DNA from 2 places in the Pseudomonas sp. KH_046_2 genome. Region 2 is predicted to be linked to the other one. Evidence: predicted binding sites of a transcription regulator. Region 2 holds the regulator's gene; the other holds the start of a gene.

Region 1 (5,752 bases), 990 kb from region 2:
CAGATCGTCGCCTCGTTCGGCCCGGGGGTGGAATTCAATCTCAAGCCCAAGCAACTGGCCAAGACCGAAGCCCTGACCGCGCTCAACCGCATCCAGGTGCAGATGAGCAGCATGAACAAGGAAAACGGCGGCTACACGCTGATGAACTTCAGCCAGTTGCTCGATGACGAGTTGCAGGTGGTCCTGGTCTACGGCGATGACGTGCCACGGGTGCTGGAATTGTGCGCAGAAGTGGGCATCGCAGCCGCGCCATCCCTGGAAGCCCTGAAAGTGGCGATCCACGTCTGATCCAAACACTGTCAATAAAAAGGAATCCTCGCGACGACCGTCTATCCTGAGGGGGCATACCACTCTTTGGGAGCGTCACCATGGGTTCCACGTTCAACAGCCTGGTTGCCTTGATCATTTTTGTCCTGGACATCTGGGCCATCATCAACGTCTTCAAAAGCAGCGCCGAGACCGGGATGAAAATCCTCTGGGTACTGCTGATCGCGCTGTTGCCGGTGCTGGGACTGATCATCTGGGCCATCGCCGGGCCGCGGGGCAACGTCAAACTCTGAACAGGCGACACTGAACCTGAGGAATGCTGATCAACTGAGGTTCGACCTGTCATGTTCCGCGACGTAGAATGCGCGCCTTTCCCGGTCAATCGAGACGCTCGATTGGCCATCATGGGCGGGTAACCGTCCGTTGCCACCCGCATTCATCGGAGCACTTCCCATGAGCAATACCCCGACCAGCGACTACCTGGAAACCCTCTACGAAGGCTACGGCCAGCGTTTTCGCATGGAAAAACTGCTGCACGAAGTGCGCACCGAGCACCAGCACCTGGTGATCTTCGAGAACCCGCGCATGGGCCGGGTGATGGCGCTGGACGGCGTGATCCAGACCACCGAAGCCGACGAGTTCATCTACCACGAAATGCTCACCCACGTGCCGATCCTCGCCCATGGCGCCGCCAAACGCGTGCTGATCATCGGCGGCGGTGACGGCGGCATGTTGCGTGAAGTGGCCAAGCACCGCAGCGTCGAGCACATCACCATGGTCGAGATCGACGGCACCGTGGTCGACATGTGCAAGGAATTCCTGCCGAACCACTCCAAGGGTGCGTTTGATGATCCACGCCTGAACCTGGTGATCGACGACGGCATGCGTTTCGTCGCCACCGCCACTGAAAAGTTCGACGTGATCATTTCCGACTCCACCGACCCGATCGGACCGGGCGAAGTGCTGTTCTCGGAAAACTTCTACCAGGCCTGCCACCGTTGCCTGAACGAAGGCGGCATTCTGGTCACCCAGAACGGCACGCCGTTCATGCAGATCGAAGAAGTGAAGACCACCGCCGGTCGCCTGCGCAGCCTGTTCCCGGACTGGCACTTCTACCAGGCCGCCGTGCCGACCTATATCGGTGGCTCGATGACCTTCGCCTGGGGCGCCACCAATACCGCTTATCGCAAGTTGTCCCGCGAAACCCTGCAACAGCGCTTCACGGGCAGCGGTATCGTCACCCGCTACTACAATCCTGAAATCCACATCGGCGCCTTTGCCTTGCCGCAATACGTGTTGCAAGCGATAAACAAGCCAAGTAACGACTGATCTTTCAGTCCACGCACCAATCCTGTGGGAGCGGGCTTGCTCGCGAAAGCGGTGTATCAGTCAACAATTCTGTCAACTGACACACCCTCTTCGCGAGCAAGTCGAATCGCCGCACCGCCGCCCCCACATTGAATTGCGGCGCAACAAGGCGGAACAATTAGCCAGCTAACAAGGTCGAGATAGAGGTAAGCCCATCCCTGGGTTTTATCGAGGAGGCACCAATGCAAAAGTGGAAAGTCACTTTCGTGGATGATCATGGCGAAACTATCGACGAAGTCTTTGAGTGCACCGAGCGCCCGGACTACGAGCGTGCCGCCAAACTCATCAAGGCCCGGCTTCTTCCTGTTGCCGCCGAACTGGATCTGAACGATCTGGAAGGGCGAACCGCTGATGCGTGCGTCAAAGAGCTCAAGTTGCAGAACAGCATCCAAATCCTCGACATTACTCCATTCTGAAACACACCTGTCGCATTCGCATCCAGACCTTGGCAGCGGCTCTATCTTGAGGCTACTCTGCAAGCGAGATCAGCGAATGAATCGCTAAGGTCTGGTCTTGTCAGCTCCATGCTTGTTTCCCGCCGGCACATCGGTTGCCGTCGCTCGCGCTGTTCGGTTGCGGGTGAGGGAGTACGGAAAGTCTATCCATCGTTTTGAGGAGGACGTTTCATGAGCACAGCCTATCAAGAAGACATCAGCAGCAGCGTGTTGCGCCGCATGAAAGAAGGCGGTTTTGACTTTTCGCGGTTTCATCCCATCGAGTTCTACGCCATTTTCCCGGACGAGGAGCGGGCACGCAGGGCGGCAGGTCATTTCCACCGTGGTGAATCCCTGAATGCGCAAATCAGTGTGCGCGACGACGGCGCCTGGGCGCTTGAACTGAGCAAGGTGATGTACGCCACTTACGATGACATCGGCGATTTCGAGCAGGGTTTCGAAGCAGTGGTCGAGCCGTTGGGCGGCATCATCGAAGGCTGGGGTGTGAAACAGGAGGTACGAGGGCGACTCGCATAACCTTATGAACAGTGACAACCAGCAATGACGGCTGACCTTCGGGTTGGCCGTTTTCATTTGTGGGCGTTGGACACCAAAAAAAAGCCGCCAGGGCAGGCGGCTAAAAGGGAAGTTCGGTGAGCTTTTCAGCGAATGTCTGGATTATCCGCACCCGTTGCCGGGCAGTGAAATCAACTCTGGCTATGCTGGTGATAGGCGACCACCACGCCTTGCAATGAAGCGGAGGCAATCAGGTTGGGGCATTTACCGCACAGGATTGGTGCGGCGCGTGTGTCTTGATTATCCAACCGATTGAAATTTAAGCGTTTATGCCGATGGCACGGGCCTTGCGAAGGTCTGGACGTCCGAGTGACAAGGAGTACGGCATGATCCGCACCTATTTTGATGAGATGTACGATGCCGGCGGCCAGGTCCGCCCGCATTATCGGGAGTTTGCCCGTTGGCTGGCCGAGACGCCTGACGAGCTTCTGGCACAACGGCGACGCGAGGCCGATCTGTTGTTTCATCGCGCCGGGATTACCTTCACGCTCTACGGGGACGAGCAGGGCACAGAGCGCCTGATTCCCTTCGACACCATCCCCCGCAGCATCCCCGCCAGCGAATGGCGGATTGTCGAGCGCGGCTGCATCCAGCGGGTCAAGGCGTTGAACATGTTCCTCGCCGATCTCTACCACGAGCAGCGCATCATCAAGGCCGGCATCATTCCGGCCGAGCAGGTGCTGGCCAACGAGCAGTACCAGTTGGCGATGCAGGGTCTGGATCTGCACCGCGATATCTACTCGCACATCTCCGGCGTCGACCTGGTGCGCGATGGCGACGGCACGTATTACGTACTCGAAGACAATCTGCGTACGCCGAGCGGCGTCAGCTACATGCTCGAAGACCGCAAGATGATGATGCGCCTGTTCCCCGAGCTGTTCGCGGCGCAACGCATCGCCCCCATCGACCACTACCCGAACCTGCTGCTCGACACCCTGAAAAGCTCAAGCCCCATCGATAACCCGAGCGTGGTGGTGCTGACGCCGGGGCGCTTCAACAGTGCGTTCTTCGAGCATGCGTTTCTGGCACGGGAAATGGGCGTGGAACTGGTGGAAGGCGCGGACCTGTTCGTGCGTGACGACAAGGTCTACATGCGCACCACCGACGGGCCGAAAGCGGTCGACGTGATTTATCGTCGCCTCGACGACGCCTTCCTCGATCCTCTGGCCTTCAACCCGGAATCGATGCTCGGTGTGCCGGGGCTGCTGTCGTCCTACCGTTCCGGCAACGTGGTGCTGGCCAATGCCATCGGCACGGGGGTGGCGGACGACAAGTCGGTGTATCCGTTCGTAACCGACATGATCCGTTTCTACCTCGATGAAGAACCGATCCTGAAGAACGTTCCTACGTGGCAATGCCGTAATCCCTCTGAGCTTTCCCACGTACTGGCCAATCTTCCAGAACTGGTGGTCAAGGAAACCCAAGGCTCCGGCGGGTACGGAATGCTGGTGGGACCGGCGGCGACGGCGGCGGAAATCGAAGCCTTCCGTGCGCGGATCATCGCCAAGCCCCATGCGTATATCGCGCAACCGACGCTGTCGCTGTCGACCTGTCCGACCTTTGTCGAAAACGGCATTGCGCCACGCCACATCGACTTGCGGCCGTTTGTCCTGTCGGGTCGTGAAACCCGGGTCGTGCCCGGCGGTTTGACCCGTGTCGCCCTGCGCGAAGGCTCCCTGGTGGTCAATTCCTCCCAGGGCGGCGGAACCAAGGACACCTGGGTGGTCGAGGATTAAAGGAAGCCTGTCATGTTAAGTAGAACTGCCTCGGATTTGTATTGGATGTCGCGTTACCTGGAGCGGGCGGAAAACCTCGCCCGGATGCTCGATATCAGCTATTCGCTGTCGCTGATGCCGCAAGACGGTCGTGGCGACGGTTTGCACGAACTGGCCATGCCGCTGTTGATCACCGGCACCCTGGACGATTACCTGGAGCGCCATGGCGAACTGCATGCCGAACGGCTGCTGCATTTTTTCGCCCTGGATGCGGCCAACCCGGCGAGCATCTACAGCTGCCTCGGTGCCGCTCGGGCCAGCGCCCATGCAGTGCGTGGGCGCATCACCGCCGACATGTGGGAAAACATCAATGCCACCTGGCTGGAAATTCGCGGCATCGCCGAACAGGGTCTCAGTCGCTACGGCATGAGCCGTTTCTGCGAGTGGATCAAGGAACGTTCCCACCTGTTCCGGGGCGCGTCCTACGGCACCATCATGCGTAACGATGCGTTTCGCTTCATTCGTCTGGGGACCTTTATCGAACGGGCGGACAACACCTTGCGCCTGCTCGATGCCCGCTACGAAATGGCCGGCGACCAGGCCGAAGCGGTCAGCGATGGCACCGCTCACGCCTATTACCAATGGAGCGCATTGTTGCGGGCGCTGTCGTCGTTCGAGGCCTACACGGAAATCTACCGCGACGCCCCCGGCGCCCGGCATGTCGCCGAATTGCTGTTGCTGCGGGCCGATGTACCGCGATCCCTACGCGCCTGCACCGAAGAAATCGACCAGATCCTCGCGCAATTACCGGGGGCCAACGGTCGTCCCGCACAACGCCTGGCGGCAGAAATGGACGCACGCTTGCGCTACACCGGCATCACCGAAATTCTCGACGAAGGCCTGCACGCCTGGCTGACCGAATTCATCCCGCTGGTGCGCCAGTTGGGTAACGCGATTCACAGTTCTTATCTGGAGGCCGCATGAGACTTTCCATTAGCCACGAGACCACCTATCACTACGAAGACAAGGTGCGGGCGAGCATCCAGTATCTGCGCCTGACTCCCCATGACAGCGAGCGTCAGCACGTGCTCAGCTGGCAGCTCGACCTGCCGCGTCCGGTGCGGGCGCAACTCGATCCGTTCGGCAACATCCTGCATGTGCTGACCATGGACGAGCCCCACGAGGCGATCATCATCGGCGCCCGTGGCCAGGTCGATATCGATGAATGGCGCGAGGCCGAACACGAGAGCCAGTCGGCACTGCCGTTTCTGCGCTTTACCCGTTTGACCGAAGCCGACGCCGCCCTGCGGGCGTTCGCCGAGAAGGAGTGCAAGCAGCGCCGCGATCGCACGGCGCTGATCGATCTGATGCATGGCCTCAACCAGCATATGA
Region 2 (5,752 bases):
CAAGGTATTGCTACCTATAAGGGCGACGTGATCATCACCCAAGGCTCGATGAAGGTGACAGGCAACACCGTTACCATCACCCGCACCCCGACTGGCGACATTGACGTAGTGACCTCGGTGGGCAACCTGGCGTACTTCGAGCAATTGCAAACGGCTGGCGATACCAAGCCTGTTCAGGGCTGGGGCGTGACGATCCAGTATCACGCCTCGCAAAATCGCGTCGTACTGATCGACAAGGCCAAGGTTGTCGACAAGGACAACAACGTCACCCAAGGCGAGAAAATTGTCTACGACACGGACAAGAAGCTCGCCAGCGCCGGTCGCGCCACAGGCAGCAAGATCACCGAGTCGCGCCCGCGCATCGACATGGTGATCCAGCCGAAGAAGAAAACCGACGAGAAAAAGGCCCAGTAATGGCAACTCTGAAAGCTCAGCATCTGGCCAAGAGCTACAAGAGCCGCCAGGTCGTGCGTGATGTCAGCCTGTCCATCGACAGCGGCCAGATCGTCGGCCTGCTTGGCCCGAACGGCGCCGGCAAGACCACCTGTTTCTACATGATCGTCGGCCTGGTGCAAGCCGACCAGGGCCGCGTCCTCATCGATGACCTGGACGTCAGCCACCAGCCGATGCACGGCCGCGCAAAGGCCGGTATCGGCTACTTGCCGCAAGAAGCATCGATCTTTCGCAAGCTGACGGTGGCCGACAACATCATGGCCATCCTCGAGACCCGCAAGGAACTCGACAAGGCCGGCCGTCGCAAGGAGCTGGAAAGCCTGCTGCAGGAGTTCCACATCAGCCACATCCGCGACAACCTGGGCATGAGCCTGTCCGGTGGTGAGCGCCGTCGCGTGGAAATCGCCCGCGCCCTGGCCACCAACCCGAAATTCATCCTCCTCGACGAACCCTTCGCCGGCGTGGACCCGATTTCGGTCGGCGACATCAAGCAGATCATTCACCACCTCAAGGCCAAAGGCATTGGCGTGCTGATCACGGACCACAACGTTCGTGAAACCCTGGATATCTGTGAAACCGCCTATATCGTCAATGACGGTCAACTGATCGCCGAAGGCGACGCAGAGACCATCCTGGCCAACGACCTGGTCAAGGAAGTGTATCTGGGCCATGAGTTCCGCCTGTAAGCGCTGAGCCGTGCCCAGGCGGTTGCCCGGGCACCAGACCGCCCCACTCTCCAGCACCTCGTGCCGACAAGCGTGGTCAGCCCTCGACAAGGGCAGCGCAGCAACACAGCTTTATAGTTTTTTATTGTTACAGCGCTCTAGGCAAACCCTTTAGTTTCAGGCATATAATTTGCTTAAGTTTGGCGCCCCGGCGCCCTGTAGTGGATGGCGCATGTGCGCCGGCGAATAAGGTGTTAAGCCCCTGCCATGAAACCATCGCTAGTCTTGAGAATGGGCCAGCAGCTGACGATGACACCGCAGCTGCAACAGGCCATCCGCCTGCTCCAATTGTCGACCCTGGACCTGCAACAGGAAATCCAGGAGGCCCTGGAGTCCAATCCGATGCTCGAACGCCAGGAAGAGGGCGACGACTTCGACAATTCCGATCCCTTGGCCGACAACGCCGAACAAAAGCCCAACACTGACATCCAGGAGCCCTCCTACCAGGAAAGCGCCCCGACGGTTGATAACCTCGATGAGGGTGACTGGAACGAGCGCATCCCCAACGAACTCCCCGTCGACACCGCCTGGGAAGACGTGTACCAGACCAGCGCCAGCAGCCTGCCCAGCAATGATGATGACGAGTGGGACTTCACCACCCGCACCTCGGCCGGCGAAAGCCTGCAGAGCCACTTGCTGTGGCAACTGAACCTGGCCCCGATGTCCGACACCGATCGCCTGATCGCCGTGACCCTGATCGACTGCATCAACAATCAGGGCTATCTGGACGAGACGCTCGAGGAAATCCTCGAAGCCTTCGACCCGGAACTGGACATCGAACTGGATGAAATCGAAGCCGTCCTGCACCGCATCCAGCAATTCGAGCCTGCCGGCATCGGCGCTCGCAATCTCGGCGAATGCCTGCTCCTGCAATTGCGCCAGTTGCCGGCCAAAACGCCTTGGCTGGCCGAAGCCAAACGATTGGTCACCGATTACATCGATCTGCTGGGCAGCCGCGACTACAGCCAGCTGATGCGTCGCATGAAGCTCAAGGAAGATGAGCTGCGCCAGGTGATCGAATTGGTCCAGAGCCTCAACCCGCGCCCTGGCTCGCAGATCGAGTCCACCGAAGCCGAGTACGTCGTCCCTGACGTCATCGTGCGCAAGGACAACGAGCGCTGGCTGGTGGAGCTCAATCAAGAGTCGGTGCCACGGCTGCGGGTCAATGCCCAATACGCCGGTTTCGTGCGCCGCGCCGACACCAGCGCCGACAATACCTTCATGCGCAATCAGTTGCAGGAGGCCCGCTGGTTCATCAAGAGCCTGCAAAGCCGCAATGAAACCCTGATGAAGGTTGCCACCCAGATCGTCGAGCATCAGCGCGGCTTTCTGGAGTACGGCGACGAAGCCATGAAGCCGCTCGTCCTGCATGACATCGCCGAAGCGGTCGGCATGCATGAGTCGACGATTTCACGGGTGACCACCCAGAAGTTCATGCACACCCCCCGGGGCATTTATGAACTGAAGTACTTTTTTTCCAGTCACGTAAGCACCTCCGAAGGCGGCGAATGCTCGTCCACGGCGATCCGCGCGATCATCAAAAAACTGGTTGCAGCGGAAAATCAGAAAAAGCCGTTGAGTGACAGCAAGATCGCTGGTTTACTGGAGGCACAAGGCATTCAGGTGGCTCGCCGCACCGTCGCCAAGTACCGCGAATCCCTCGGGATCGCGCCTTCGAGCGAACGCAAGCGGTTGATGTAGAGCCACGCCACAGCGTTCCAGTGGTAGATCATCTGATCTACCGCTTTATGCACTGGCAACGAAGGAGAAGCTGTATGCAAGTCAACATCAGTGGACACCAACTGGAAGTGACCGAACCTCTTCGCACCTACATCGGCGAAAAACTCGAACGATTGGAGCGACATTTCGACAAGATCACTAATGTGCAGGTCACGATGACCGTCGAAAAACTGAAGCAGAAAATCGAAGCCACGCTGCATATTCCCGGGAATGAAGTGGTCGCCAACGCGGAACATACCGATATGTACGCCGCGATCGACGCACTCACCGACAAGCTGGATAAACAACTCAAAAAGCATAAGGAAAAGACCCAGAGCCTCCTCCAGGGCGCAACCGGTCGTTAACACTCCCTACCCATGATCCGACTTGAAAGTATCCTGACCCCCGGCCGTTCCCTGGTGAACGTGCCGGGAGGCAGTAAAAAGAAAGCCCTCGAACAAATTGCCAATCTGATCGCCCGCGAAGTGCCGGCCCTGGAGATGCAAGATGTCTTCGAGGCACTGATCGCCCGTGAAAAACTCGGCTCCACCGGGTTTGGCAATGGCATCGCTATTCCACATTGCCGTCTCAAGGGCTGCGTTTCGCCCATCAGTGCATTGATGCACCTGGACGCCCCTATCGATTTCGACGCCATCGATGGCGCGCCGGTTGACCTGCTGTTCGTGCTGCTGGTCCCGGAAGCCGCCACCGATGCGCACCTTGAGCTGCTGCGACAGATCGCCAGCATGCTCGACCGCAAGGAAGTTCGCGAAAAGCTGCGTAGTGCGTCAAGCAACGAAGCCCTGTATCAGGTTGTCCTGGACGAGCAAAACGGTCAGTAATCATGCGCTTGATCATCGTCAGTGGCCGTTCCGGCTCAGGTAAAAGTACCGCCCTCGACGTTCTTGAGGACAACGGCTACTACTGCATCGACAACCTGCCCGCCGGTCTGCTGCCGGAGTTGGCCGAGCGCGCCCTGGTTCATACCGAGATGCTGCAGCCGCTGGTCGCCGTTTCCATTGACGCGCGTAACCTGCCCAGCCACCTGTCACGCTTCCCCGACCTGCTCGAGGAAGTCCGTGCCCGCCACATCCAGTGCGATGTGCTGTACCTGGACGCCGACGAAGAAACCCTGCTCAAGCGTTTCTCGGAAACCCGCCGACGCCACCCCCTAAGCAACGCCAACCGCTCGCTGGCCGAAGCCATCAACGTCGAAAGCGTCCTGCTCGGGCCGATTGCCGACCTTGCCGATCTCAAGATCAACACCACCAGCCTGAACCTGTATCAACTGCGCGATGCCATCAAACTGCGCCTGTTGAATCAGCCCGAGCCGGGGACTGCATTCCTGGTGGAGTCCTTCGGGTTCAAGCGCGGCATGCCGGTGGACGCCGACCTGGTGTTCGATGTGCGCTGCCTGCCCAACCCTTACTGGAAACCGGAATTGCGCGAGCAGTCCGGGCTCGATCAACCGGTTGCCGAATACCTGGCGGCACAGCCGGATGTCGAAGAGATGTTCCAGGACATTTCCACATACCTGCTAAAGTGGCTGCCTCGTTTTGCCGCCAGCAACCGCGCCTACGTCACCATTGCCATTGGCTGCACTGGCGGACATCACCGTTCCGTCTACCTGACCGAGCGTCTGGGGCAGACGCTGCAACAATCCCTGAAGAACGTCCAGGTCCGCCACCGCGACCTCAGCTAAAGGATTCACATCGCGATGCCTGCTCTGGAAATCGAAATCATCAATAAACTGGGCCTGCACGCTCGCGCTTCTGCAAAATTCGTTGGGGTGGCGGGCCAGTTCCCGTGCCAGATCCGGGCCGGTCGTACACCAGAGTCCATGGTCGATGGCAAAAGCATCATGGCAATGATGATGCTGGCCGCCGGCAAAGGCACCACGATCCACTTGAGCACGGAAGGCGAACAGGAACAGGAAGCGCTGGATGCGTTGGTGGCGCTGATCAACAACTTCTTCGACGAAGGCGAATAACAGCTACAGAAAAGTAGATAGACCCAGCCATTGTAGGAGCGAGCCGGCTCCGGGCGGCGTTCCGACGATGGCGTCATCACTTTCAACTTCAATGTCGCCTGACATTCCGCTTCGCGAGCAGGCTCGCTCCTACAGGGGTTTGCCGCGTAGCCAATAAAAAAGGCGCGTCACCCAATGGGTGGCGCGCCTTCTGGCGAAACGGTCGAGGCTTAGCTGCCTGCCACTGTCATCCGCTCGATCAGCACGGAACCTGTGCGAATGTTGCTGCGCAACTCCAGATCATTACCCACGGCAACGATCTGTTTGAACATGTCGCGCATGTTGCCGGCGATGGTCACTTCCTGCACCGCGAACTGGATTTCACCGTTCTCGACCCAGTAACCCGCTGCACCACGGGAGTAATCGCCGGTCACCATGTTGAGGCCCTGCCCCATCAATTCAGTCACCAGCAAGCCACGCCCCATGCGCCGCAGCAAGGCGGCCTGGTCTTCGTCGCCATGGGTGACGAACAGGTTGTGCACGCCGCCGGCGTTGGCCGTGCTCGGCATGCCGAGCTTGCGGCCGGAATAGGTACCGAGGATGTACGACACCAACTCACCCTTTTCGACGAACGGTTTGGCGTAGGTTGCCAAACCATCACCGTCGAACGCTGCGCTGCCCATGGCACGCATCAGATGCGGACGCTCGTCGATGGTCAGCCACTCCGGAAATAGCTTCTGCCCGAGAGTGCCTTCAAGGAAGGACGACTTGCGATACAGGCTGCCGCCGGAAATCGCCGACAGGAAACTGCCGAACAGCCCCCCGGCCAACTCTGCGGAAAACAGCACCGGCACCTCGCAAGTGGGCACCGGACGCGCGCCCAGGC

What was found. Region 2 encodes sigma-54, which starts transcription at its own class of promoters, with help from an activator protein. Its sites were predicted from a motif close to ANTGGCATNNANNTTGCTNT; they were not measured.
Region 1: the regulator sigma-54 is predicted to act here: its motif matches at 2,920-2,939, upstream of AC3IX1_RS08960 (circularly permuted type 2 ATP-grasp protein).

What each region holds. Positions count from the first base shown of each region.
Region 1 is NZ_CM174480.1:1,945,849-1,951,600, forward strand. It holds gene AC3IX1_RS08935 (hypothetical protein) at 1-288, shown strand, start outside; gene AC3IX1_RS08940 (PLD nuclease N-terminal domain-containing protein) at 369-560, shown strand; gene speE (polyamine aminopropyltransferase) at 721-1,596, shown strand; gene AC3IX1_RS08950 (hypothetical protein) at 1,818-2,051, shown strand; gene AC3IX1_RS08955 (ribonuclease E inhibitor RraB) at 2,262-2,606, shown strand; gene AC3IX1_RS08960 (circularly permuted type 2 ATP-grasp protein) at 2,972-4,381, shown strand; gene AC3IX1_RS08965 (alpha-E domain-containing protein) at 4,394-5,344, shown strand; gene AC3IX1_RS08970 (transglutaminase family protein) at 5,341-5,752, shown strand, end outside.
Region 2 is NZ_CM174480.1:955,518-961,269, reverse strand. It holds gene lptA (lipopolysaccharide transport periplasmic protein LptA) at 1-414, shown strand, start outside; gene lptB (LPS export ABC transporter ATP-binding protein) at 414-1,139, shown strand; gene AC3IX1_RS04280 (RNA polymerase factor sigma-54) at 1,386-2,879, shown strand; gene hpf (ribosome hibernation-promoting factor, HPF/YfiA family) at 2,954-3,262, shown strand; gene ptsN (PTS IIA-like nitrogen regulatory protein PtsN) at 3,275-3,739, shown strand; gene rapZ (RNase adapter RapZ) at 3,742-4,599, shown strand; gene AC3IX1_RS04260 (HPr family phosphocarrier protein) at 4,615-4,887, shown strand; gene pmbA (metalloprotease PmbA) at 5,097-5,752, opposite strand, start outside.